3 regions of the Streptomyces sp. NPDC111520 genome follow, and region 1 is predicted to be linked to each of the others. Evidence: riboswitches for the same ligand, from Rfam matches in the RefSeq annotation. Region 1 holds a riboswitch; each other region holds the start of a gene.
The links. Region 1 has a riboswitch for S-adenosylmethionine ahead of thrC (threonine synthase). Riboswitches for the same ligand answer to the same signal wherever they lie in the genome.
Positions count from the first base shown of each region.

Region 2: another riboswitch for S-adenosylmethionine. It lies ahead of ACZ7MY_RS40060 (glutathione S-transferase C-terminal domain-containing protein); the one in region 1 lies ahead of thrC (threonine synthase).
Region 3: another riboswitch for S-adenosylmethionine. It lies ahead of ACZ7MY_RS00045 (aminotransferase class V-fold PLP-dependent enzyme); the one in region 1 lies ahead of thrC (threonine synthase).

Region 1 is NZ_JBVKBW010000002.1:344,690-351,342, reverse strand. Features, by position in the region: gene ACZ7MY_RS05660 (copper homeostasis protein CutC) at 1-492, shown strand, start outside; gene groL (chaperonin GroEL) at 606-2,228, opposite strand; gene ACZ7MY_RS05650 (cold-shock protein) at 2,589-2,795, opposite strand; gene ACZ7MY_RS05645 (MoaD/ThiS family protein) at 3,219-3,497, opposite strand; gene thrC (threonine synthase) at 3,542-4,828, opposite strand; SAM riboswitch class I at 4,847-4,974, opposite strand; gene ACZ7MY_RS05635 (glucosyl-3-phosphoglycerate synthase) at 5,132-6,103, shown strand; gene ACZ7MY_RS05630 (alpha,alpha-trehalose-phosphate synthase (UDP-forming)) at 6,198-6,653, shown strand, end outside.
Region 2 is NZ_JBVKBW010000031.1:49,036-55,688, forward strand. Features, by position in the region: gene ACZ7MY_RS40050 (S8 family peptidase) at 1-1,009, shown strand, start outside; gene ACZ7MY_RS40055 (LysR substrate-binding domain-containing protein) at 1,894-2,160, shown strand; gene ACZ7MY_RS40060 (glutathione S-transferase C-terminal domain-containing protein) at 2,774-3,559, opposite strand; SAM riboswitch class IV at 3,760-3,903, opposite strand; gene ACZ7MY_RS40065 (amino acid ABC transporter permease) at 4,493-5,497, shown strand; gene ACZ7MY_RS40070 (amino acid ABC transporter ATP-binding protein) at 5,494-6,270, shown strand; gene ACZ7MY_RS40075 (ABC transporter substrate-binding protein) at 6,342-6,653, shown strand, end outside.
Region 3 is NZ_JBVKBW010000001.1:4,536-11,188, reverse strand. Features, by position in the region: gene qcrB (cytochrome bc1 complex cytochrome b subunit) at 1-298, shown strand, start outside; gene trpD (anthranilate phosphoribosyltransferase) at 426-1,490, shown strand; SAM riboswitch class IV at 1,653-1,769, shown strand; gene ACZ7MY_RS00045 (aminotransferase class V-fold PLP-dependent enzyme) at 1,922-3,295, shown strand; gene ACZ7MY_RS00040 (Lrp/AsnC family transcriptional regulator) at 3,332-3,613, opposite strand; gene ACZ7MY_RS00035 (rhomboid family intramembrane serine protease) at 3,610-4,389, opposite strand; gene ACZ7MY_RS00030 (hypothetical protein) at 4,505-4,756, shown strand; gene ACZ7MY_RS00025 (NYN domain-containing protein) at 4,846-6,255, shown strand; gene ACZ7MY_RS00020 (C40 family peptidase) at 6,571-6,653, shown strand, end outside.

The sequences.
Region 1 (6,653 bases):
ACCCGCGAAGCGGACGCGCTCTGCGTGGCCGCGGCGGCGCTGCGCGGCGAGGGCGCCGAGGAGTTCGTGCTCGGTTTCCTCGACGGCTCGGGCGCGCCGGACATGGCCGCCGTGCGCCTGCTGGTCGACGCGATCGGCTCCGGTGCCCGCTGGACGTTCCACCGCGCCATCGACCACTCCGCCGACCGGGAGGCCGTGCGCTCGGCGGTGCACGGGCTGCCCGGGCTGGACACCTTCCTCACCGCGGGCTCCGCGCGCGGTGTCGACGACGGGCTCGGCCATCTGCTGGCGGAGGCGGGACGTCCCGGCGAGCCGCAGCTGATGGTGGGCGGCGGACTGCGGGCCGAGCACCTGCCGCGGCTGCTCGCGGCCGGCATCGACGCCTTCCACGTCGGGGGCGCGGTACGCCCCGGCGGCTGGACCGGACCGGTCGACGCGGAGGCGGTGCGGGCCTGGCGCGACCTGCTGGACGCACCGGTCGCCGTCCCCTGACCCGACCTGACCCGACCTGACGGGGCGGCGCCCGGAAACGCCCGAGGGCGGTACCCCGTGTGGGGTACCGCCCTCGGTCTTCTGCCGTGGTGCGGAGTCCTGGTCCCGGAGGATCAGAAGTCCATGTCACCGCCGGGCATGCCGCCGCCGGCCGGCGCGGCGGCCTTCTCCGGCTTGTCGGCGATGACGGCCTCGGTGGTGAGGAAGAGCGCGGCGATGGAGGCCGCGTTCTGCAGCGCGGAGCGCGTGACCTTGGCCGGGTCGATGATGCCCTCACCGATCAGGTCGACGTACTCGCCCGTGGCGGCGTTGAGGCCGTGGCCGGGGGTCAGGTTGCGCACCTTCTCCACCACGACACCGCCCTCGAGGCCGGCGTTGACGGCGATCTGCTTCAGCGGGGCCTCGAGGGCCAGCTTCACGATCGACGCACCGGTGGCCTCGTCGCCGTCGAGCTCGAGCTTCTCGAAGACGTTGGACGCCTGGAGCAGGGCCACGCCACCACCGGCGACGATGCCCTCCTCGACGGCGGCCTTGGCGTTGCGCACCGCGTCCTCGATGCGGTGCTTGCGCTCCTTGAGCTCGACCTCGGTGGCGGCACCGGCCTTGATGACGGCCACGCCGCCGGCCAGCTTCGCCAGACGCTCCTGGAGCTTCTCGCGGTCGTAGTCCGAGTCGCTGTTCTCGATCTCGGCACGGATCTGGTTGACGCGGCCCTGGATCTGGTCCTGGTCGCCGGCGCCGTCCACGATCGTGGTCTCGTCCTTGGTGACGACGACCTTGCGGGCGTGGCCGAGCAGGTCCACGCCGGCGTTCTCCAGCTTGAGGCCGACCTCCTCGGAGATGACGGTGCCACCGGTGAGGATGGCGATGTCACCGAGCATGGCCTTGCGGCGGTCGCCGAAGCCCGGGGCCTTGACCGCGACGGACTTGAAGGTGCCGCGGATCTTGTTGACGACCAGGGTCGACAGCGCCTCGCCGTCGACGTCCTCGGCGATGATCAGCAGCGGCTTGCCGGACTGCATGACCTTCTCCAGCAGCGGGAGCAGGTCCTTGACCGCGGAGATCTTGGAGTTGACGATCAGGATGTACGGGTCGTCGAAGGACGTCTCCATACGCTCCAGGTCGGTGGCGAAGTACGCCGAGATGTAGCCCTTGTCGAAGCGCATGCCCTCGGTGAGTTCCAGCTCCAGACCGAAGGTCTGGGACTCCTCGACGGTGATGACGCCTTCCTTGCCGACCTTGTCCATCGCCTCGGCGATGAGCTCGCCGATCTGCGGGTCGGCGGCGGAGATGGAGGCGGTGGAGGCGATCTGCTCCTTGGTCTCCACGTCCTTCGCCTGCTCGAGCAGGGCGGCGGAGACGGCCTCGACGGCCTTCTCGATGCCACGCTTCAGCGCCATCGGGTTGGCGCCGGCGGCGACGTTGCGCAGGCCCTCGCGGACCAGCGCCTGGGCGAGGACGGTCGCGGTCGTCGTGCCGTCACCGGCGACGTCGTCCGTCTTCTTCGCGACCTCCTTGACCAGCTCCGCGCCGATCTTCTCGTACGGGTCCTCGAGCTCGATCTCCTTGGCGATGGACACACCATCGTTGGTGATCGTGGGGGCGCCCCACTTCTTCTCGAGGACGACGTTGCGGCCCTTGGGGCCGAGGGTGACCTTGACGGCGTCGGCGAGCTGGTTCATCCCGCGCTCGAGACCGCGCCGTGCCTCCTCGTCGAACGCGATGATCTTGGCCATGTGAAGTGGTCCTCCCGGACTTGGGGTCCCCCCGCGGCGCACGGCTGCGGGGAAGGATTACTCCAGGACCGCGCCGGCGCCCGCGACGGACGGCCTGCCCTCCCGCCGGTTCCTTTCCGGCGTTCGAGCGGGCCTCACCCACTCGGTCCTTTGTCACTCTCAACGTCAGAGTGCTAACGCCAATGATTAGCACTCGCCCTAGGAGAGTGCAAGCCGCTTGGCCGGTGCCGTGGACAACCCGCAGGTCCCGGTCCGCGGGCCCCCGGACAGCACGAAGGCCCGCCCCTGTGCGGGGCGGGCCTCGACGCGTACGTTTGAGCGGCCGTACGCGAAAGTGCTCCGTGGCCGATGCGCGGCGCGTCAGCCGGCTGCGAGACGGACCATGTCCGCCTGCGGCCCCTTCTGGCCCTGCGAGATCTCGAACTCGACCCGCTGACCTTCCTCGAGGGTGCGGTAGCCGTCCATCTGGATCGCGCTGTAGTGCACGAAGACGTCCGCACCACCGTCGACCGCGATGAAGCCGTAGCCCTTCTCCGCGTTGAACCACTTGACGGTGCCCTGAGCCATTCCTAACTCCCCTATTGCTGGCCCTTCGCAGACCCGCACCTCGCGGACCCGGGTCAGACCTCACCCCCTACAGCCAAGGGGGCGTGCGCCGGAACGCGTCGACCGCGGCTGAATGTATCTGCCCGGACGCTGTCTGCAACAGGTCAATCGGACGAGAATTCCGGGCACACGGAATCGGAAGAAGAGCCTGTTCGGCGAATAATCCGGGGCAACTCGGACCGGACATAGGGGGCCAACACGACAAACGCCACGTGAATTTGGCGATAAATCGTCGACAAGACCGCCCCGGGAAGGGGGGTTGCGCAGAGCGTTGCAGGGAGTTGCGACCTGCTCAGGGCAACTGTACAGGCCTTCAACTACCCCTCACGCACACAGGGGTGCCGGGAGGTACCCGGCACCCCTGTCGCCCGCGGGCCGTGCGGCTCAGCAGCCTCCGGCCACCGCCGGGATGATCGAGACGGACGCGCCCTCGCCCACCGAGGTCTGCAGCCCCTCGGAGAAACGGACGTCGTCGTCGTTCACGTAGACGTTCACGAAACGGCGCAGCTTGCCCGTGTCGTCCAGGACCCGCGCGGAGATGCCGGGGTGGTTCCGCTCCAGCGAGTCGATGACCTGGGCCAGGGTGCCGCCCTCGGCCGGGACCTCGGCCAGGCCGCCGGTGTAGGTGCGGAGGATGGTGGGGATGCGGACGGTAGCGCTCATGATGCGGGGTTCACCTTCAGTCTGGGTCAGCCGGTGCGGTGGGGTCAGCCGGCCAGGCCGGCGGCGCGGAACGCGTCGAGGCTCGGGCGGATGGTGGCCGTGGGACGGGAGGTCGGGGCGACGGCGTCCAGCGTCTTGAGGCCGTCGCCGGTGTTGAGGACGACGGTCTCCCCGGCCGGGTCGAGCTGCCCGGTCTCGATGAGCTTGCGCAGCACGCCGACGGTCACGCCGCCGGCCGTCTCGGCGAAGATGCCCTCGGTCCGGGCGAGCAGCTTGATGGCGTCGACGATCTGCTCGTCGGTGACGTCCTCCACCGCGCCGCCGGTGCGCCGGGCGATGTCCAGCACATAGGGGCCGTCCGCCGGGTTGCCGATGGCGAGCGACTTGGCGATGGTGTTCGGCTTCTGCGGGCGCACGACGTCCTGCCCGGCCTTGTAGGCGGTGGACACCGGGGAGCACCCCTCCGCCTGGGCGCCGTAGATGCGGTACGGCTTGTCCTCGACCAGGCCGAGCTTGATCAGCTCCTGGAGCCCCTTGTCGATCTTCGTCAGCTGGGAGCCCGAGGCGATCGGGATGACGATGTTGTCCGGCAGGCGCCAGCCCAGCTGCTCGCAGATCTCGTACGCGAGCGTCTTGGAGCCCTCGCCGTAGTAGGGGCGCAGGTTGACGTTGACGAAGCCCCAGCCCTCGCCGATCGGGTCGCCGATCAGCTCGCTGCAGAAGCGGTTGACGTCGTCGTACGTGCCCTCGATGCCGACCAGCTCGCCGCCGTAGACCGCGGCCATGACGACCTTGCCCTCCTCCAGGTCGTGCGGGATGAACACGCAGGAGCGGAAGCCGGCCCGGGCGGCCGCGGCGCCCACGGCGCCGGCCAGGTTGCCGGTGGAGGAGCAGGACAGCGTGGTGAGGCCGAAGGTGCGGGCGGCCTCCAGGGCGATGGCGACGACCCGGTCCTTGAAGGAGTGCGTCGGGTTGCCGGAGTCGTCCTTGACGTACAGGCCGCCGGTGACGCCCAGTTCGCGGGCGAGGTTGTCGGCCTTGACCAGCTTGGTGAAGCCCGGGTTGAGGTTGGGCTTGGCGGCCACGTCCGCGGGGACGGGCAGCAGCGGCGCGTAGCGCCAGATGTTGTTCGGCCCGGACTCGATCCGCTTGCGGAGGGTCTCGGGGTCGCCGCTCGGGAGGTCGTACGCCACTTCGAGCGGCCCGAAACAGACCTCGCAGGCGAAGAGGGGGGCCAGCGGGAAGCGCTCGCCGCACTCGCGGCAGGAGAGCGCGGACGCGGGGCCGAAGGCGGAGTCGGTGGACGCGGGTGCAACGGTCTGCGCAGCCATGTCAGGCGAGGCCCTTTCTCCTCATCTTCCTCGCGGCGCATTTCGCCGCGAGACGGAATTGGCACCTTCCCCACCTGGACCTCGCGGTCGGCGGGAGGGTTGCCGGGGCTTCAACGGGCCGTTCCCTCTGCCCCTCTGGATGAGCGGTATGGCGCCGGGCGCAGGGCCCGGGCATTTGTCGGACGGGGCGCGATCACCGTGGACATACGATGGTCATGCCTCGTGTTCAAGACTGTAACCGACGACCTCGAACCTGGTCATAGGCCGTCCGTCCTTCGAGACGGGCAGAAACGGAGCGATCCAGTGCTCGACGAGGTGGCCCGCTGGCTGCGGCGGCGGTCCTGGACGGCGGACCACAGGCCACTGCCGCAACTGCTCGCCGCCAAGCGCGCGGCCGGTGCGCGCGGCACGGTCAGCGTCGTGCTGCCCGCCCTCGACGAGGAGGCCACGGTCGGGGCGATCGTCGGGACGATCCGCCGCGAGCTGATGAGCGAGGCGGTCCCGCTGGTCGACGAACTCGTCGTGCTGGACTCCGGTTCCACCGACCGCACGGCCGAGGTCGCGGCCGCCGCGGGCGCGGTCGTCGTCCACCGGGACGAGGTGCTCCCCCGGCTGCCCGCGCTGCCCGGCAAGGGCGAGGTGCTGTGGCGCTCGCTGCTCGTGACGCGCGGGGAGATCGTCTGCTTCGTCGACTCCGACCTGCGGGAGTTCGACGCACGCTTCGTGTCGGGGATCGTCGGGCCGCTGCTCACGGACCCGGACCTGCAGCTGGTCAAGGCGATGTACGACCGGCCGCTGGAGACCGGGGGCACGGTCCTGCCGGCCGGCGGGGGCCGGGTGACGGAGCTGGTCGCGCGGCCGCTGCTCAACCTGCACTGGCCGCAGCTGGCGGGGTTCGTCCAGCCCCTCGGCGGCGAGTACGCGGCGCGGCGCTCGCTGCTGGAGCGGCTGCCGTTCCCCGTGGGGTACGGGGTGGAGCTGGGGCTGCTGGTGGACGCGCTCAACACGGTCGGGCTCGACGCGCTCGCCCAGGTCGACGTGGGCGTCCGGCACCACCGCCACCAGGACGGCCAGGCGCTGGGCCGCATGGCGGCGGCGATCTACCGGACCGCGCAGATCCGGCTGGCGCGCGGCCATCTCGTGCGGCCCGTCCTCACCCAGTTCGACCGGGCGCCGGGCGGCGGTTTCGAGCCGCGCGTCCACGAGGTCGCGACGGAGGAACGCCCCCCGATGCGCACGGTCCCCGAGTACGCCCACCGCCGCGCCGTGGCGTAGGTCCCCGGCCCGGGGGCCCCGGCGGGAGGCCGGAAACCCCCGGCTGGGCTAGCTCGTACGTTTGCGGTCAGGGATGCGTGGCTAGGCTGGCCGCATGGTCGCTTCGCATGCCGCGCGCGTTCTGGTCGCGTCCAACCGCGGCCCCGTGTCGTACAGCCTCCGCGAGGACGGCACGCTCGACCCCCGCCGCGGCGGCGGCGGACTCGTCTCGGGCCTGAGCGCGATCGGGCCGGACGCGGACGCCGTCTGGGTCTGCGCGGCCCTGGGCGAGGGGGACCGGGCCGCCGTGCTGCGCAGCTCCGGGGGCACGGGCCGGCTGCCCACCACCGACACCGGCGGCCAGCACGTACGGATGCTGGACATCCCGGCGGACACCTTCGCCTCGGCGTACAACGGCATCGCCAACTCGGTCCTGTGGTTCGTCCACCACATGCTGTTCCAGACCCCGCTGGAGCCCGTCTTCGACGAGGACTTCCGCGAGCAGTGGGCGGCGTACGTGGCGTACAACTCCGCCTTCGCCGACGCGCTCGCCGAGGAGGCGGGCCAGGGC
Region 2 (6,653 bases), on a different contig from region 1:
CACCGTCACCTTCTCCACCGGCGTCAACGGGCACGACGAGTACCATCTGGTGTACCAGCCGACCGGTGACCGCTACCTCACCGGCTTCACCCACCACTCCAAGTCCAGGGAGTTCGCCGACGTCACGATGAAGCTCGGGGCCCCCGCCAAGGGCAAGTTCGGATTCATCACGCCGGGCACCGAGGGCGGTGGCGGCCTCGGTACCGTGCACGCCCTGCCCTACACCGGCACGCTGCACCTGCTTTCGGAGAGCACCTCGTGGCACGTGAACTTCATGCAGGTCGACGCGAACGACTCGTACGAGTCGCGCTATGACGCACTTCCGCGGACGTTCAAGCCCGGACGGTCCTACGAGCAGGTGTTCAACGTCGGTGTCTTCGGGCCGGATCTCCCGGAGGGCGCCGGACTCCTCGGGTTGCTCCGGACGGACGAGGCGATCAACGGACGGCTTCCGCTCTTCTCGGACGGTGAGGGGAACAGCAGCAACAACAACTCGCCGATCGAGAGCGCGCGAACGGACCTCTACCGCAACGGTGAGCTCGTCAAATCCAGCTCCAACCCGCTGGACGTTTACTACCTCGCGGAGGACGAGCGTGCCGACTACCGACTGACCGTCTCGGTCAAGCGCGGCAAGGTCGCCGACGTCTCCACGAGCATGACGGCGAGCTGGACGTTCTCCTCCGAGTACGCCCCGGGGATCACCAAGCTCCCGACCTCCGTCGTGCGCTTCACCCCCGCCCTGTCCCTCGACAACACGGGCAAGGCCCGGGCGAAGGTGTGGGTCCCCGTCACGGTCCACGGCACCGCTGCGGGCAGAAACCTCAAGTCCCTCAGCGTGTGGGGCTCCTACGACAAGGGAGCCAACTGGCACAAGCTGAGTGTGTGTGACGGCCGGGTCCAGGTCACCAACCCCAAGGCCGGCGGCAGCGTGTCGTTCAAGGCACAGGCCGTGGACAAGCAGGCCAACACCGTCGACGAGACGATCATCGACGCCTACCTGACGAAGTAACCCGCCCCCGCAGGACCGGAACCGCGGCCCAGGGCTCACGCCTGCCGCGGTTCCGGCCTACCGGTGCCACTCCAACGACCTCCGGCCCCAGCTGGCCCGCAACCAGCCACCACCGGATGATCGAAAGCAGCCATCAGATGTCGGCACACACGAACTGCTGCGCACCGGCATCCTCGGCGGCTCGTCGACTAGTACGGGTACCCTGCCCGATCACCTGCGCCGCCGCGAGCACGACGTTGCGCTTCCCTGGCCCGGCAACCGGATGCTCGGTCTGCGCTACCGCAACGACATTCCGCCGGCGCCACACGGCGGGACCGACGACCGGGTGCCCGCCATCATCTCGGACTGGCCCGCCACCCTCCACTCCGTGGCCAACCGACCACCTCTCCCGTAACGTGGCAGGCCAACTGCACGTCGAGCCCGCTGATGGGTCCTGACCCCTACGTCGGGCTACGCAGGTGGCTGCCACTGCCGTTGTATCCATTCGGATGGCCGTCGACGAGCACGGAGCTCCAGTACTCGGCATGCGAAGCGTCGGCGTGGCGCCAGCGCCGAAGCGTACTTTCGCACTTGAGCAGCCACCGGCCCTCGTGCAACGGGCTGTCCGACGATTCGATGAGGTACTGGGCGAAGCGGTGGGCCCACCGGTCCGGGCTGCCCGCCAGAGCGCGCCCCGCGTCGGCGCGCAACGGCGGGAGAAGGAGTGGTACTCGTCGGTGCGCCAGAAGTCCACGCCCTGGAGGTGTTCTTCGACAACGGCGAGCAGCACGGGCCGCGACAACTGGGAGACCAGCAGCAGCCGCCCGGCACTGAACACGCACACTCCCGGCTGGAGACGGTCCTGTACGTCCAGAGACAGGCCCACTCACGTGCCGTCGTCCCGCGTGACATCGCTGCCGCGGGTGGCCTACGAGGCCCGCGGCTGGCAGACACGCCTGGGGCTCGTCGCCGCTGGGCTGGGCGTCTCGGTCCTGCCCGCACTGGCGGCAGACACCGTCCCAAACGGCGTGAAGTGGCTGCGAGTGGAGGACCCCGCCCTCGTACTCAACAGAGAGACCGTGATGGTCACGGCCGCCGACGCGTCAGCTGCCGCGAGAGCCATTCTGCAAGCCATGCGCGACGAGATCGGACACGCCCCGGAGCGCCAATGAGACCGGTGCGCTTACGCAAGCGCGCGATCGCTCGGGATCGAAAGGCGTCTGATCGTCGGGGCGGGCGTGACCTTACGAGCATCAGCACACTCCACTCCGCCACCTTCGCGTCGGCACGAGCAGTCGAGTGGTAGAAGCCGCGCGTCTCTATGACTCGAACTCTATGTAGTCGATATCGGTGAACTCCACCTGCAGGCGGGTGGCGCGGCGGTCGCGGAAGCAGAAGTCCCGCAGGCCCTCGGCGCCGACCACACGCAGTTGCTGCTCGCCGGCGCCCTGGTCCTGGGCCAGGAGTGCGGTTGCAGCGCACGGGCCGCTGCGAATTGAGCGACAGCAGGCAGCCGGACACCCTGCCCTCCGCAGCGACGGCCGGCCAGCGCATCGTGTCCGCCCTCGAAGACGACGGCTACCACGTCGAGCACATCGACCACCCACGCGGCCGGCGCACCCCCGCACCGTGGTCAGGTCCTCAGCCGAACTCCTCGACCAGCCTGCCGCCGATCCCTCCATCCCATGTATCCGGGCGCGCCCCGCCCTTCCGGCCCGGGACGCCTGAGCGACCGGCCGACCCGACCCCCGTGCTCGCCCTACGCGGCGGGGACGGCTCCGTGCGTTACGACACGGGCGTGAGGGCCCCACCTGCCCGCTGCTCGCGGAACACCGGGTGCGCGTCCAGACGGGCGGCGTACGCCGAGAGGTGGGTGTGGCGGGAGAGCAGGCCGCTGTCGAGGTGGGTGAGGGCCACCCACACGTCGACGTCGGCCGCAGTCAGGTGCGCGCCGAGGACGTGGGCCCCGCGGGCCAGTCTGCGGTCCAGCAGGTCGAGGGTGGCATGGAGGGTCCGCAGCGCCGCGTCGCGCTCGGACGGCGCCCCGTCCGCGGCCTGACGGGCGGCCCGCGTGACGCCGGCGTCCACCGTGCGCCGGATGGTCTCGATGTCGGCCAGGAGCGCCGGGGGATACAGCTGCGGCACGGGACGGCACCCTTCGGCGCCGAGGCGGCCCGCGAGGTCTCCGAGGATGTCCGGAGTGTGGTTGCTGACGACCCGTCCGGTCCACCGGTCGCACAGCGCGGGCACCGTGAGCGGGCCGTCGTAGCGGTGCCACGTGGCCTCGTAGGCCCCGCGCAGCGCCGCGAGCGCCGTGCCGCCCGCGGCACCCGCAGGGACGGGCGTCGTGACGACGGAGTCCCGCAGCCCCAGCAGGTCGAGGGTGATGGCGACCCGCTGCGAGAGCGGACATCCTGGGGAAAGGAACAACTCGTAGCGACGGGGCGCCGGGTAGAAGCCGCCGGCGAGGTCGACACCGATGCGGCTGCGGAAGCGCTCGGGACGTGACGTGGGCGGCAGCGCGGAACAGAGCACGTGGAGGCCGGGTTCGAGCGGGATCGTGTCGGTCATGCCCTCTCCAAGGCGTGGCGGCCACCGGTCACCCCGTGGAGGCACCGGCGGCGGAACGGCTGAAGGTCCTGGGTGGAGGTCAGCCGGCCGCGCCGAACGCGCTGCAGACGCGCAGGAGGTCGATGTGCAGACGGCGGGTGAGGAACAGGACTCGTGCCCTGGGCATGTCCGCCTCCCCGGCTCGGGGCCCGCGGGACGCGGGACCGCGCTTGCCCCGCCGCGCCGGCGGGGCCAGGTCGTCACCCGGGGCACCCCACCGCGATGTGAGGGTTGCCCGTCAGCGGGCCGGGGCCGATGACCCACCGTGCCGCGGGGCGGTGTGGGGGGCGCTGACGATCGTGACCTGCCCATCAGTGTCGAGTCGTCAAACCCCGCGCGTCAAGGCAGCGGTGCGCGTCTCATCGCACCGCTCACGATGTGAGACAGGGTCGTTGACATTCCCTGCGGGCCGTGCCTAACTTACGCCGCAGATCGGGCAGGAACTCCGGCGCGAGTCCGGACCCGCCGGACGGCGACCTCCGTGTCGCGGTGCGGTGCCCCGGACGACGACCGGACCGTACGGCCCGACGACGACGGTGAACGCGAGGCCCCGCGGGGCGGAACGGTGACGGTGACGACAATGCACGCAGCCCCGGGGACGGCCGCACAGCGGCCCCACGGCCGCGTCACGTCGCCCCCGCGGCTGCCCGTCGGCCCGCACCACTTCCACAGCGCCCTCTGTTGCGCGTGTACCGCGCCCTGTCGCGCCCTCTGTCAAGGCTGACGGCTTCCTGACCCCGGCACACCGCCGCTGACGCGGCGTTGTCCCCACCCACCCGGGCCCGCCCGCTTTGCCCCGCCTCCCGTCGTCGCCACGCCCGCCGATTCCCTGCCCGGCGGGGTCGCTGCCGCGTGCGCGGCCCGGGCGGGCGTACCGAACCGCTGGAGTCATCCATGACCGAACCACCCGGCACCGCCGTGTCCCCCCGCTCGGCGCCGACCCCACCCGCGCCACCCTTCGGCGGGACACCTTCCGCACCTCCACCGCCCGCCGCACAGCGGGTGCTGCCCCTGCGGCGCCGCGGGCGGCTGCTCGCGGCGGCGATCGTGCTGGTGCTCGTCGCCCAGATCGTCCACGGCCTGGCGACCAATCCCTTCTACCAGTGGGACCGCTTCGCGTACTGGTTCGTCCGGCCGGTGATCCTCGACGGACTGCTCGTCACGCTGGAGGTGACCGCGTACAGCGCGGCGCTCGGTCTGCTCGGCGGGATCGCGCTCGCGCTCGCCAGGCTCTCCGGCAGCCCCGTGCTGCGCGCCGTCAGCTGGACGTACACCTGGCTCTTCCGCTCGGTGCCGCTCATCGTCGTGCTGCTGTTCCTGTACAACTTCAGCGCGCTGTACCGGACGCTGAGCCTGGGTGTGCCCTTCGGGCCGGCCTTCCTCACCTTCGACGAGTCCAGGCTCGCCACCGATCTGGCGGTCGCCGTCGTCGGTCTGAGCCTCAACGAGGCGGCCTACGCTTCGGAGGTCGTGCGGGCCGGGATCCTCTCCGTGGACCAAGGGCAGCACGAGGCGGCCGCCGCGCTCGGTCTGCCGAAGCGCTACCAGTTCGCCAGGATCGTGCTTCCGCAGGCGCTGCGGTCCGTCGTCCCCAACTACGTCAACCAGCTCATCGGGCTGATCAAGGGGACCTCGCTGGTCTTCTACGTCTCGCTGCTCGACCTGTTCGGCTCGGTACAGAGCATGGGCAGCACCTATCCCGGCGACATCGTGCCCCTGCTGCTGGTCGCCACCGTCTGGTACGTGATCCTCACCAGTGTCGTCTCCGTCGTCCAGTTCTACGTCGAGCGGCACTACTCGCGCGGCGCGCTGCGCACGCTCCCGCCGACCCCCCTGCAGAAACTGCGGACCGCGCTGGGCGACCTGCGGGCCCGCGTCCGGGCGGAGACCGCGACATGACCACCGACGTACGACCTGCCGCCGTCGAGGTCCACGACGTGCACAAGTGGTACGGGGCCCTTCGGGTACTGGAGGGGGTCAGCCTGACGGTCCGGCCCGGGGAGGTCACCGCCGTCATCGGCCCGTCCGGATCCGGCAAGTCCACGCTGCTGCGTGTCATCAACCACCTGGAGAAACCGGAGGCCGGTCACGTCAGTGTGGACGGCGAGCTCATCGGCGTGCGCCGGCACGGCGACCGGCTCAAGGAACTGAGCGAGCGCGTGATCCTCACCCAGCGCAGCCGGATCGGCTTCGTCTTCCAGAACTTCAACCTCTTCCCGCACCTCAACGTCCTGGACAACGTGGCCGCCGCCCCGGTGGCGACCGGCAGGCTGCGCAAGCCGGAGGCGCGGGAGCTGGCCCGCACCCTGCTCGGCCGGGTGGGACTGGCCGACAGGACCGCGGCCTACCCGCGGCAGTTGTCCGGCGGCCAGCAGCAGCGCGTGGCCATCGCCCGGGCACTCGCCCTGCGCCCCGGCGTCATCCTCTTCGACGAACCCACCTCCGCCCTCGACCCGGAGCTCGTCGGCGAGGTGCTGTCCGTCATCAAGGACCTGGCCACCAGCGGCACAACCCTCGTCATCGTCACCCACGAGATCGGCTTCGCACGGGAGGTCGCGGACCGCGTGGTCTTCCTCGACGGCGGCCGGATCGTCGAACAGGGCCCGCCCGACCAGGTGCTGAACCATCCCGAACACCAGCGGACCAGGGAGTTCCTCAGCAAAGTGCTGTGAACCGCGGCCCGTGATGCCAGCGAACCCCAGCCGGACCAACAACGAAGAGCAATCGACGGACAAGGACGGCCATGCCCACTCATCGCCCTCACGGCAGACTCATCCGTACTCTGACGGCTACCGCCGCCCTCACCCTCCTCGCCGGCGGACTCGCCGCCTGCGGGGGTGACAGCGAGGCGTCCGCCACCATCGGCGCGGGATCACCCACCGGAACGGTCACCCTCGGCAGCCTGTCCAATGGCGCGGCCAAGGAGACCACGCTGAAGGTGACGGAGGTGAAGTCCATCACCGCCGGCCTGCCCAAGGCCGTCGCCGACAAGGGCGAACTGCTCATCGGAGTCGGTGCGTTGCCCGCCGGCTTCGCACCGCTGGCGTACGTCGGC
Region 3 (6,653 bases), on a different contig from region 1:
CGACAAGGTGCTGCACGGTCGTGAGACCGGCATCATCAAGCGGCTCCCGCACGGTGAGTTCATCGAGATCCACGAGCCGCTGGAGCAGGGCTCGCTGTTCAAGCTCACCGCGCACGAGCAGCCCAAGCCGCTCGACGTCGGCCCCGAGGTCGACGAGAACGGCGTGGAGAAGAAGGTCGGCCGCACCGCGAAGCTGCGCGCCAGGCTGTCCCGCGGCTACTACGGCGAGGGAACGCAGATCGACAAGCCCACCGTCGAGGAGTACGAGGAGATCACGAGCGGCCACGGTCACCACTGATCACTGAAGCTGTGCCACCGGGCAGGGTCCCGTCCATCCGATGGACGGGGCCCTTTCCCGTTCCCCCGCGCCGATAGGCTGGGGCCCGAAGACTTCCCGCCGCACGTCAGACCCCGTGGAGTGGACCATGAGCGTTGTGAACCCCGCCGGAGGCGCATCAGTGGCGGGCGGCTCCTGGCCCGACGTCCTGGGCGCACTGCTGAACGGCAGGGACCTCACGGCCGCGGAGGCGGCCTGGGCGATGGACCGGATCATGAGCGGCGAGGCCTCGGACGCCCAGGTCGCCGGCTTCATGGTGGCCCTGCGGGCCAAGGGCGAGACCGTCGAGGAGGTCACCGGCCTCGTCGAGTCGATGTACGCGCACGCGGAGCCGCTGGAGATCCCCGGCCCCGCCGTGGACATCGTCGGCACCGGCGGCGACCGGGCCAGGACGGTGAACATCTCCACGATGTCCGCCATCGTCATCGCGGGCACGGGCGCCAAGGTCGTCAAGCACGGCAACCGCGCGGCCAGCAGCGCCAGCGGGGCCTCCGACGTCCTGGAGAAGCTGGGCATCAACCTCGACCTGCCCGCCGCCCGGGTGGCGGCGGTCGCCGAGGAGACCGGGATCACCTTCTGCTTCGCGGCGAAGTTCCACCCCGCGATGAGGTTCGCCGCCCCGGCCCGCCGCGACCTCGGCGTCCCCACCTCGTTCAACATCCTCGGCCCGCTGACCAACCCGGCCCGGGTGGGGGCCTCTGCCGTAGGGTGCTTCGACACCCGGATGGCCGGCCTGATCGCGGGCGTCCTGGCCCGCCGCGGCTCCTCCGCGCTGGTGTTCCGGGGCGACGACGGGCTGGACGAGCTGACGGTCACGGCCACCTCCCAGGTGTGGGTGGTGCGCGACGGGAAGGTCGAGCAGGAGTCCTTCGACCCGCGCGACGTCGGCATCGAGCTGGTGCCGATCGAGGCGCTGCGGGGCGCGGACGCCGCCTACAACGCCGACGTCGCCCGGCGGTTGCTGGCCGGCGAGACCGGCCCGGTCCGCGACGCGGTGCTGCTCAACTCGGCTGCCGCGCTGGTCGCGTTGGAGGGCGCGGGCGGTGGGCTGACCGACGGGATCGCGGCCGGGATCGCCCGGGCGGCCGAGTCGATCGACTCGGGCGCGGCCGCCCGCACCCTGGAGCGCTGGGCCGCGGCCACGCACGCGTAGGGCGGGCGTACGGGAACGGCCGTGGAGGGCCGGGGCGGTTGCCCCGGCCCTCCGTGGCGTTCGCGGCGGGACGGACGGCCCGGGGCGGGGGCCCGGGGCCGGCCCGTCCGGGATGCGGACCGCGGCTTGCGGCGTCACACCCGTGTGGCATGATGCTGCGCAGGTCACGAGTGACAGCGAAACGGCCCCGGCCCGCTGTCCGGCAACCCTCCTTCCGTGGCGGGGTGCCCCGGGTGATGACCAGGCCGTAGGCAGCGAGGTCTGCGGCAAGCGCGGTCAGAGGAGTTCCTCCATGAGCAAGCGAATGCGCTAGGGCCTTCGGGGCCCCCTGTCGCGTACCCACCCTCCCCGGGCGTCCGCCCGCCGTGCCGAGGGCTTTCCCGTCATCACTGACGTTCCTTCACTCCCGCCTGCACCCAGGAGACTTCGCCATGTCGCCGCGCCCTGCCCTGCCCTCCACCGTCCACACCCCGCTGCCCGTGCTGGGGCGTGAGGTCCTCGTGCCGCTGGTGACCGGGGGCGAGGTCGGCTACGCCGCCCTCGACTACGCGGCCAGCGCGCCCGCGCTGCAGCGGGTCTGGGACGACGTGGCGGCCTACGCGCCCTACTACGGCAGCGTGCACCGGGGGGCCGGCTACCTCTCCCAGCTGTCGACGGACCTGTTCGAGCAGAGCCGGGCCACGGTCGCGGAGTTCCTCGGCTGTCGCCCCGGCGACCAGGTGGTCTTCACCCGCTCCACCACGGACTCGCTGAACCTGCTGGCCGCCGTCCTGCCCGCCGGCACCGGCGTCCTCGTCTTCGAGACCGAGCACCACGCCTCCCTGCTGCCGTGGCGGGACGCCGACGTGACCTACCTCGACGCCCCCCGCACGCCGGCCGAGGCGGTGGCGACGCTGGAGCGGGCCCTGGCCGCCCGGGTGGCGGACGGACCGGCGCTGGTCTGCGTGACCGGGGCGTCCAACGTGACCGGCGAGCTGTGGCCGGTGCGGGAACTGGCCGCGGCGGCCCACGCACATGGTGCCCGGATCGTGCTGGACGCGGCGCAGCTCGCCCCGCACCACCCGGTCGACATCGCGGAACTCGACGTGGACTGGGTGGCCTTCTCCGGACACAAGCTGTACGCGCCGTTCGGCTCCGGGGTGCTCGCGGGCCGCGCCGACTGGCTGTGCGCGGCCGAGCCCTACCTGGCCGGCGGCGGCGCCTCGCGTCGGGTGGCCCGCGGCGCGGACGGCGGGGTGGACGTCGACTGGCACACCACGGCCGCCCGGCACGAGGCGGGCTCGCCCAACGTCATCGGCGCCTACGCGATCGCCTCGGCCTGCCGCACGTTGACGGAGGCCGGCTTCGGCCGGCTGGTCGAGCGGGAGCAGGCGCTGGTGGCCCGGGTGCGGGCCGGACTGGCGGAGGTGCCCGAGGTGAAGGTGCTCTCGCTCTTCGGCGACGACGCCCCCCGGGTCGGCGTCATCTCCTTCGTCGTCGAGGGCTGGAACAGCTCCCACTTCGCGGCGGCGCTCTCCGCCGAGTACGGGATCGGCGTCCGCGACGGCCTCTTCTGCGCGCACCCGCTGGTGCGCACCCTGCTCGGGGGCAGCGAGCAGGAGCCGGGTGAGTGCGGGGCCCCCGAGGCCGCCCCGGACGGGGCCGGCCCCGCGCTCAACGCGATCCGGGTGTCCTTCGGCGCGGGCACCCCGGACGAGCACGTGGAGCGCTTCGTCGACGCGGTGCGGGAGCTCGTGGCGGAGGGCGCCAAGTGGCGCTACCGCACCGAGGACGGCCGCTGCGTGCCGGACCGCGGCCAGGCGTAGCGGCAGGTCCCGGGCGTCCCGGGCGTCCTAGGCGTCCTAGGCGTCCAGGCCGATGGCGAAGGCCGCCTCGAGGTCGTGCTGGGAGTAGGTGCGGAACGCCACGTGGGTGTCCGTGGCCTCGACGCCGGGGATCTTGCTGATCCGGCCCGGGATGACGTCCGCGAGCTCGTCGTGCCGGGCCACCCGCACCATGGCGACCAGGTCGTACGTCCCCGTGACGGAGTAGACCTCGCTGACGCTGTCGAGCGAAGCGATGGACTCCGCGATCTCGGGGATACGGTCGACGCTGGTCTTGATGAGCACGATCGCGGTGATCACGGCTGTAGGTCTCCTTGGGTCGCCCTGGCTGCGGGCTCCAGCTTAGGCGTTGTCCGATAGCACACCCACGCGCACAGGAAGCCGAAGACGAAGCCGGTGATGTGGGCGAGGTAGGCCGTGCCGGGACCCGTCTGCTGGATCTCGCCAGCCAGCCACTGCAGCACGAACCAGAAGATCAGCACCATCCAGGCGGGGAAGCGCAGCGGCAGGAAGAAGAGGAAGGGGAAGACGCTGGTCACCCGGGCCTTGGGGTAGAGGTAGAGGTACGCGCCGAGCACCCCGGAGATCGCCCCGGACGCGCCGACCAGGGTCTGGGTGGAGGAGGTGTGCCCGAGCGCGTAGCCGTACGTCGCGATGTAGCCCGAGGCGACGTAGAAGAGCAGGAAGCGGAAGCGGCCCATGCGGTACTCGACGTTGTCGCCGAAGACCCACAGGAAGAGCATGTTGCCGAGCAGGTGGACCCAACTGCCGTGCACGAACATCGCGGTGAGCACCGAGACGGACGGCGAGGCGGCGAAGGACCCCAGCGGCGGGCAGCCGCTCGGCATCGGGACCCGCGTCAGGGGGATGCGGCCCTGCCAGAGCTCGGTGGGGAAGACACCCCAGCGGGCGAAGTACGTCGCCTGGGCGCACACCTGATCGTGGCCCGTGCCGTACACGTAGGTGAGCCCGGAGGACGGGCTGATGACGAAGAGCACCGCGCACAGCCCGATCAGGGTGTACGTCACCACGGGTGTGCGGCGGACGGGGTTCTTGTCGTACACCGGGATGACCATGGACCGATCATGACGGAACGGGTGTAACGGTCGTGGGGCGCCTCGCCGCAGCGCGCGGGACCACCGAGGCCGTAGGGTGACCGGAACGCATCCCGCGCGACCGAGGAGACGACCGATGACGGTGCCCCTGCCGACCGCCACGACTCGCTGGCGTTGCACGCTGTGCGGCAACCTGACCCGGTTCGACGTCACCCGTTCCAGCAAGGTCGTCGAGTACGTCCACCTGGACCTGGCGGGCGAGCCCTCGGTCGAGGAGCGCGAGGTGGTCAGCGAGACCGTGGAGTCGGTGCGCTGCCGCTGGTGCAACGCCGTGGACCAGGTCGAACTGGTCGACCGGCCGGACGCGGCGGCGGCGGCGCAGGCCTGAGCGCGGCCGGGGACAATAGAAGAATGCGGCGCGGCCAGAGAGGTTGAAGGAGGCCGGGGAGGCGCCCACGGACTGGACGGGAGTGACGGGTGGACGGGACCGGCGGTAACCCGGGCCGCGGCGACGAAGCGGCCGCGCCCGAGGCTGCGGCTGCGGCTGCGCCGGAGGAGTCCGTCCACGGTGAGTCGCTGGACCGTCCGCTGCCCGAGGGCGTGCGGCACCGCGTGGTCGCCCTGGCGGCGGAGGCGTTCGGCGGGCTGACCCCGGCCGAGCTGCCCGCCGTACTGCGCCCGTACGCCCGCTTCACCCCCAGCCGTCGCGCCAAGTTCGCCGCGACCGCGCTGGCCACGGCCCTGGAGGGCGACCCGTCCTTCCGGCAGCGGGTGGGCGCCCGGCTGCGCGAGTCCGAGCCGGAGCTGTGCGAGGCGCTCGACGCCGGCACCCCGCCCCCCGCGGTCGACCCGCTCGACGTGGCGGCCGCCGCATATCTGCTGCGCCCCGCGGGCTGGGCCAAGCTCGTGGCCGCGGCGGGCGAGGAGGCCCAGCGGGTCAGCGCCGAACGGGCGGGCGAGGAGGTCCAGCGCGAGCTGCGGCAGCTGAAGGCGGAACTCGACGAGTCCCGCAACCAGGCCCGCACCGAGGCCGTACGGGTCCGCGCCGAGCTGGAAGCGGTCCGCAAGGAGGCCGAGTCGCTGCAGCGCAAGCTGCGCAGCGCCGCGAGCGACGTCAAACGGGCCGAGGCCGCGCTGCGCAAGGTCGAGGCCGAACTGGAGGAGACGCGGGCGGCCGCCGCCGCGGAGAAGGCGTCGGCGGACGGCGAGGCGCGCCGGCTGCGGGCCCGGCTCGCCGAGGCCGAGCAGGCCGTCGAGGCGTCCCGCCGGGCGGCCCGGGAGGGCCGCAGCACCGAGGACATGCGTCTGCGGCTGCTGCTGGACACCGTGCTCGACGCCGCCTCGGGGCTGCGCCGGGAGCTGGCGCTGCCCCCGCGCGACACCATGGCCGCCCGGCCTGCGGACACCGTCGAGGCCGTGAAGCCGGGGGCGATCAGCCCGAAGGACATCGCGCGGCGCGCCCTGTCCGAGGACGACCCGGCGCTGCTGGACCAGTTGCTGGCGCTGCCGCAGTCCCATCTGGTGATCGACGGCTACAACGTGACCAAGACCGGTTATCCGGCACTGCCGTTGGAGAAGCAGCGGCTGCGGCTGCTGGGCGGCCTGGCGGTGCTGGCGGCGCAGAGCGGCTCCGAGGTCACCTGCGTCTTCGACGGGGCCGATCTGGACGCCCCGGTGCTGCTGGCGCCGCCGCGCGGGGTGCGGGTGCTGTTCAGCAAGGCCGGTGAGACGGCCGACGAGTTGATCCGCCGTCTGGTTCGGGCGGAACCTCCCGGTCGTCCGATTGTGGTGGTTTCTTCCGATCGCGAAGTTGCTGACGGTGTGGCCCGTGCCGGCGCCCGCCCGGTCGCATCCACCTTGCTGCTGAAGCGACTTGCCCGGGTGTGACCTGGAGCACACCGTGAGGCGGGTGGGGCGCCTTTCGGGGACTCAGCGTCAACTCGTCATCACTGCACGTGCGATATGTGTAAAGAAACCGCGGCCGAGCGACTTTTTTTCTTCAGGGATTTGATCCGATCACAAGATGGTCACTATGGTCGTGCTTCGAACCTCTGCCCAGTCGATCATCCACTCAGGATGGCGGCGGAGGTCCCGCCGATCTGAAGTGCCGTGCGTACGACGGGGGACGCCGACGCTCAGGGCCGGGGAACGCAGTTCCCGATGCATGCGGCAGGCGGCTGGAGGAAGAAGGAGCTCGCCCGAGTGGCGTCCCACCGTCGTCCCAAGCAGGCCAGTCGCACACGTGTCACCGTGCTCACCGCGACCGCCGCCGCAGCCGTCGCCCT